Linked DNA regions of Microbulbifer sp. A4B17. The protein of the gene in region 1 interacts with the protein of each later gene in a pairwise test. Links are inferred from orthologs where the notes say so. Each region holds a gene or a part of one and is shown on either strand. Other genes may lie near its edges. The genes, in order: uvrA and uvrB.

Evidence for each region.
Region 2: the proteins of uvrA (region 1) and uvrB interact in binary tests that used the Escherichia coli proteins (3 or more experiments, as listed by UniProt). The link is inferred for Microbulbifer sp. A4B17 from one-to-one orthologs.

The regions. Positions count from the first base shown.
Region 1 is NZ_CP029064.1:627,562-631,256, reverse strand. Bases 195-3,566 are described here. They hold uvrA (excinuclease ABC subunit UvrA), read left to right. Parts: upstream 195-540; coding sequence 541-3,366; downstream 3,367-3,566. Other genes in these bases: BTJ40_RS02855 (hypothetical protein), read left to right, coding at 3,454-3,566; BTJ40_RS02865 (mannose-1-phosphate guanylyltransferase/mannose-6-phosphate isomerase), read right to left, coding at 195-381. Also shown: more of BTJ40_RS02865, read right to left, coding at 1-194; more of BTJ40_RS02855, read left to right, coding at 3,567-3,695. UniProt on the Escherichia coli protein: The UvrABC repair system catalyzes the recognition and processing of DNA lesions. UvrA is an ATPase and a DNA-binding protein. A damage recognition complex composed of 2 UvrA and 2 UvrB subunits scans DNA for abnormalities.
Region 2 is NZ_CP029064.1:3,380,030-3,383,311, forward strand. The notes cover bases 1-2,959. They hold uvrB (excinuclease ABC subunit UvrB), read right to left. Parts: upstream 2,506-2,959; coding sequence 496-2,505; downstream 1-495. Other genes in these bases: thrS (threonine--tRNA ligase), read right to left, coding at 1-132. Outside these bases: BTJ40_RS14955 (nucleoside-diphosphate sugar epimerase/dehydratase), read right to left, coding at 3,066-3,282. UniProt on the Escherichia coli protein: The UvrABC repair system catalyzes the recognition and processing of DNA lesions. A damage recognition complex composed of 2 UvrA and 2 UvrB subunits scans DNA for abnormalities.

The DNA.
Region 1 (3,695 bases):
CTCTACAGATTCCTGAAAGTTTACCTCGTCGGAAACGGCGTGGTCTGCCGGTAATACCAGCAGTAAAGGATCAGTGCCGGACTCCAGTGCTGCCAGGGCAGCCAGGGCGATAGCCGGTGCAGTATTGCGCGCGCAGGGCTCCAGTAAAATGGACTGAGCACCGTGGCCGATTTCCTGCAATTGCTCGGCGGCGGCAAAGCGATGCTCTTCATTGCATACCAGTATCGGCGCCTGTAGTGGCTCAATGCCCTCCAGGCGCCTTAAAGTTGCCTGTAACATCGTCTCACCACCAATAAGGGGTAGGAACTGTTTAGGGTAGGCCTCACGCGAGAGTGGCCACAGGCGCGAGCCAGTGCCACCACAGAGAATCACAGGAATCATCGAATGCTATCTGCCTGAATGTCGGGTATTGCGAAAGACAATTTTCGCACATCAGGTGGCGAGTTTATACTTGACTGTTTTTCCGGCACCGCAGTTGTGATCGCCCCGCGCGGAGCAAGTCCGAGGCCCGGCCCAGTATTAGCAGCATATAGGTAGAGCGTGGACACGATTTATGTAAGGGGTGCTCGCACCCACAACCTGAAGAATATCGATCTGGACATTCCCCGCGATAAACTGATCGTTATCACCGGCCTGTCCGGTTCCGGCAAATCTTCCCTGGCCTTTGACACCCTTTACGCAGAGGGACAGCGCCGCTACGTGGAATCACTCTCCACTTACGCCCGTCAATTCCTGTCGATGATGGAAAAGCCGGATGTGGATACCGTCGAGGGATTGTCACCGGCCATTTCTATCGAGCAGAAGTCCACCTCTCACAACCCCCGCTCCACCGTGGGCACCATCACAGAAATCTATGACTACCTGCGACTGCTGTTCGCCCGGGTTGGAGAACCCCGCTGCCCCGAGCACGACGAACCTCTGCAAGCCCAGACGATCAGCCAGATGGTGGATCAGGTGCTGGCTTTACCGGAAGGCAGCAAGATTATGTTGCTGGCGCCGGTAGTTCGCGATCGAAAGGGTGAGCACCAGCACGTGTTTGAACAACTGCGCCGGGACGGGTTTGTGCGGGCACGGATCGACGGGGTTATCTGTGACCTGGACGACACCCCCAAACTGGATAAGCGCCGCAAGCACACCATTGAGGTGGTGGTAGACCGCTTTAAGGTTCGTGAGGATCTGCAACTGCGTTTGGCGGAATCCTTCGAAACCGCTCTGAATCTCACCGACGGTATCGCCTCCATCAGTTTTATGGATGGAGACCAGGAAGATCGTCTCTTCTCTGCCCGCCACGCCTGCCCCGTCTGTGACTACTCACTGGATGAGCTGGAACCGCGCCTGTTCTCCTTCAACAACCCCGCCGGTGCCTGCCCCAGCTGTGACGGCCTGGGCGTCAAACAGTTCTTTGATGAAGACAAGGTAATTATCGATTCGGAAAGCAGTATTTCCGAGGGCGCCATTCGCGGTTGGGACAGACGCAATATTTACTATTACCACATGCTCGACTCCCTCGCCGAGCACTACGGTTTCGATCTGGATAAGCCCTGGAAAAAATTACGCAAAGCCCACCGCAAGGTTATCCTGCAGGGCAGTGGCGACGAAGAAATCGACTTCAGCTACGTCAATGATCGCGGCGATGTCACCGTGCGCCAGCACACCTTCGAGGGCATTATCCCCAACTTCCAGCGCCGCTACCGGGATACCGAATCCCAATCGGTTCGGGAGGAATTAGCCAAGTATCTGAGCACACAAAAATGCCCAGAGTGTCACGGTACCCGCCTGCGCCGCGAGGCCCGTCATGTCTTTGTGGATAACCGCACCCTGGCACAAATCACTGAGCTGCCTGTAGGCGATGCGTTCGAGTACTTCGACCACGAGCTGACGTTTAAAGGCGCCCAGAAAGAGATTGCCGATAAGATTCTCAAAGAGCTGCGCGATCGATTCCGCTTCCTCGTCGATGTTGGCCTGAATTACCTGACCCTGAACCGCAGTGCAGAAACCCTCTCCGGCGGTGAAGCGCAGCGCATCCGTCTCGCCAGCCAGATCGGCGCCGGCCTCGTGGGCGTAATGTATATTCTCGACGAGCCATCTATCGGCCTACATCAGCGAGACAACGAGCGTCTGCTCAACACCCTCACTCACCTGCGCGATATCGGCAACACCGTTATCGTGGTAGAGCACGATGAGGATGCCATTCGCAGTGCCGACTTTATTGTCGATATTGGCCCCGGTGCCGGTGTCCATGGTGGAGAAGTCGTGGCAGCGGGTACCGCCGATAAAATTGCCAAGTGTAAAAAATCCCTCACCGGTCAATACCTCTCCGGCAAAAAGAAAATTGCCGTACCGGAAGAGCGCTACGTACCCGACTCGGACTATTTGCTGCGCCTCGAAGGCGCCAGTGGAAATAATTTACAGGACGTCGACCTTGAGATCCCGGTAGGATTACTTACCTGTGTTACCGGTGTATCGGGCTCTGGTAAATCCACCCTGATTAATACAACCCTCTATCCACTTGCAGCTACTGCACTTAACAAAGCAACAACCCTTAAAGCCTCCCCTTATAAGGAGGTGCACGGCCTGGAGCACTTCGACAAATGCGTGGATATTGATCAGAGTCCTATCGGGCGCACTCCTCGCTCAAACCCAGCAACTTATACCGGTATTTTTACCCCAATTCGCGACTTGTTTGCCGGCACCCAAGAGGCCCGTTCACGGGGCTATAAACCTGGACGCTTCAGCTTTAACGTCAAGGGTGGGCGCTGTGAAGCCTGCCAGGGCGATGGGGTGATTAAGGTGGAAATGCACTTCTTGCCGGATGTCTATGTACCCTGCGATACCTGCCACGGTAAACGCTACAACCGCGAGACCCTGGAGGTGCACTACAAGGGCAAGAATATCCACGAAGTATTGGAAATGACCGTGGAAGATGCACGGGAATTCTTTGACCCAGTGCCTGCAATCGCGAAGAAATTGCAAACCCTGATAGATGTAGGGCTCTCCTATATCAAGCTTGGTCAGGCTGCCACCACTCTCTCAGGAGGTGAAGCCCAACGGGTAAAACTCTCCCGCGAACTATCCAAACGGGACACTGGGCAAACCCTGTACATCCTCGACGAACCGACTACCGGCCTGCACTTTGCCGATATCCAATTACTACTGGATGTTCTACATCGCCTGCGCGATCACGGCAATACCATCGTAGTGATCGAACACAATCTGGATGTGATCAAAACTGCGGACTGGATAGTAGACCTGGGCCCGGAGGGTGGATCTGGCGGTGGACAAATTATTGCCACAGGGACACCTGAGGATGTCGCAGAAATGGACGTTTCCCATACCGGGCGTTTTCTAAAAACAATGCTGAACTGATTAAATAAGAAAGGATACCGAACTATCAATCGGCATCCTTTTTTATCAGCTCACTTGAAAATAACTAGTAGATAGGTGCAACAAGATATGAAGTTATTCAATCGCGACCGCTTAAATTTAGTGATCGCGGTAAGTGCAATTATGATTTCTCTGGCGTCCTTTTATGCCACCTATTTACAAGCCAGAGCTGCCAATCAACAAGTCAAAATAATGACAATGCCGGTTATTCAGTTCAGCCATGAGAACTATGACGAAGAGAGTAATCGAAACTTGATCACCTTTAACTTCCACAATGCCGGGTCCGGACCCGCCATCCTAAAGTCCGTTAG
Region 2 (3,282 bases), 2.8 Mb from region 1 along the record:
TTCCTTGCCGTCTACAACGCCAGCAAGTGCGGCTTTTGCCAAACCTGGGCCGATATCAGCGGCTACATCGTGTACGGAAACCGGAGCAGAAAATTCTCGACGGGAACCATCGGGGAGAGTAACAACGGGCATTGTTTATCCTTTGTTCTCAGTGGCGATCCCTACCAAAGACCGCATGAAACTATCCATGAATTTATTCATGGAACTCTTGATCGGGATGGGCAATCCATCCTTTTGAAAGGTGGTAGACCCGGGCGGATTTGAACCGCCGACCTCTGCCATGTCAAGGCAGCGCTCTAACCAACTGAGCTACGGGTCTAAAGCTCTACAGCGGGGGAACCCTGTGCTGTGAAGAGCGCGAACTTTAGCACCGCTTTTCAGTGTTTTCAACAACTTACTGAACTTTTGTGTGAAATTTTTTAAGAGCGACCAAGCACCAACAAGGCAGTGCGGGACTATCAAAATGTAGATCCAAGTCCCGCCCTTCAGCAAGGATTATTCCACACCTTTTAAGTGGGTAATCTCATCGCGCAATTTTGCCGCTGCTTCAAATTCCAGGTTCTTCGCATGCTGGTACATTTGCTCTTCCAGCTCGGCAATTCGGGCCCAGCGCTGCTTATCGGTAAGGGCCTCGACATCCACCTTGTATTCACCTTTACCCTCGGCAACTTTGCGACGCCCTTTCTTCGGCACGCCGGGGGCCACTGCTCCCTCCAGAATATCCGCCACACTTTTGCGGATACCTTTGGGGGTAATGCCGTGCTCCTCGTTAAAGGCCAACTGCTTCTCGCGGCGGCGATGAGTCTCTTCGAGTGCACGCTCCATGGAACCGGTGACTTTGTCCGCGTAGAGAATCGCCCTCCCCTCCAGGTTTCGCGCAGCCCGCCCAATGGTCTGGATCAGCGAGCGATCGGAACGAAGGAAGCCCTCTTTATCGGCATCGAAAATTGCCACCAAGGCAACTTCCGGCATATCCAGGCCTTCTCGCAGCAAGTTAATACCAACTAGCACGTCAAACTCTCCGATACGCAGGTCCCGGATAATCTCTACTCGCTCGACGGTATCAATATCGGAGTGTAAGTAGCGGACACGAACGCCACTTTCGGAGAGGTATTCAGTCAGGTCTTCCGCCATCCGCTTGGTCAATACGGTAATCAGCACTCGCTGGTCAGCATCTACGCAACGGTGAATTTCAGACAGGGCATCATCTACCTGGGTCAATGCTGGGCGAACTTCAACTTCCGGGTCCACCAGACCGGTCGGGCGAACCACCTGCTCGACCACCTGCCCCGCATTCTCTTGCTCATAGGCCCCCGGGGTTGCGGACACAAAAACCGTCTGGGGTGCCAACCCCTCCCACTCTTCAAACTTGAGAGGACGATTGTCCAGGGCCGATGGCAGACGAAAGCCATACTCCACCAAAGTTTCCTTGCGCGACCGGTCTCCACGATACATACCGCCGATTTGCGGCACTGTCACGTGACTCTCATCGATAAATAACAGTGCATCACTGGGCAGGTAATCAAAAAGCGTGGGCGGCGGCTGACCAATACCGCGACCGGAGAGGTAGCGGGAATAGTTCTCTACGCCATTGCAGTAGCCAAGCTCCTGCATCATCTCCACATCGTAGCGGGTACGCTGATCTAGCCGCTGCGCTTCGACCAGCTTGTTGTTACCACGCAGTTGCTCCAGGCGCCCTCGCAGCTCATCTTTGATTTCATCGATAGCGCTGACGATCGTCTCTCGCGGCGTCACATAGTGACTCTTGGGAAAGATGGTCACCCGGGGCACCTTCTTAAGCTGCTCTCCGGTAAGGGGGTCAAACAGGGTGATCTCTTCGATTTCTTCATCAAAAAGAGACAGGCGCACCGCTTCCAAATCGGAGTCTGCCGGGTAGATATCGATAATATCGCCACGCACCCGGTAAGTAGCGCGACGGAAATCTGCATCGTTGCGGGTGTATTGCAGTTCTGCCAGACGCCTGAGGATAGTGCGCTGGTCAACGAGATCACCGCGATCCAGATGCAGCACCATCTTCAAATATTTGTCGGGGTCACCCAAACCGTAAATTGCCGAAACTGTGGCAACCACAACCACGTCGCGCCGCTCAATAAGTGCCTTGGTGGCCGAGAGGCGCATCTGCTCAATGTGCTCGTTTACAGATGCATCTTTTTCGATAAAGGTGTCCGAAGAGGGGACGTAAGCTTCCGGCTGGTAGTAGTCGTAGTAAGAGACAAAATACTCCACCGCATTCTTGGGGAAAAACTCTTTAAACTCCCCGTAGAGCTGAGCGGCCAGCGTTTTATTGTGAGCCATCACAATGGCCGGCCGCTGCAGGCGCTCAATAATATTCGCCATAGTGAAGGTCTTACCCGAACCGGTAACACCCAGCAGCGTTTGATGGCTCAGGCCATCATCAATCCCCTCTGACAACTGCTCTATCGCCAGCGGCTGATCGCCCGCTGGCTGATACTTGGATTCCACCTTAAAAGGTCGCGACTCCATACACTTCCCCCAACCGCTTAATCATTCATGCAACATCGGATTGTAGGCTCTCGTCATACGGCCCACAATTACAAGAGAATAGCGTCCTACCTTCCCCAACTCAGGCCAGCGGCATTTTGCGCGCGGCCAAAAAAATAATTTCCTGACAAATCAATTAGTTAAAGATCAAAAAAGGGGTTGACCTGGTCGGAAGTGCTCTATAATATACGCGCCATCTCAACGGCACTGCCGAAAAGATATTCCGCCTTAGCTCAGTTGGTAGAGCAAATGACTGTTAATCATTGGGTCGCTGGTTCGAGCCCAGCAGGCGGAGCCAAATTTCAAAGCGCAGCTTAATTTGCGCTCTATAAATTAGATTAAATTCCGCCTTAGCTCAGTTGGTAGAGCAAATGACTGTTAATCATTGGGTCGCTGGTTCGAGCCCAGCAGGCGGAGCCAAACAAAAGCCCGGATAGATCTCATCTATCCGGGCTTTTTCTTTTTCTGAATATTTTTTTCAACCCACATCGAGGCTGTCAATTAGCGGCCAGCCATGTTGGGCGACCGCCAAGAATAGCCTCCTAGCGCGAACTGGCCTCCCCAGTCAAAGGCAACACCTCAACAGTCGCTCGACCTTTAGCTTTGTGTGCCTGCCCTTGCCTCGACCAGACAACATCGACCAACCCCTGCTTGGGTGAGTAGCCTTTTACTGCCCGGCAAAGAATCCTGCGGACCTGCTCGCAATCATGAGAGCCGCACGCATCCCTAAGATCCGAAACCAGGAGCTGCAAAGCCTCA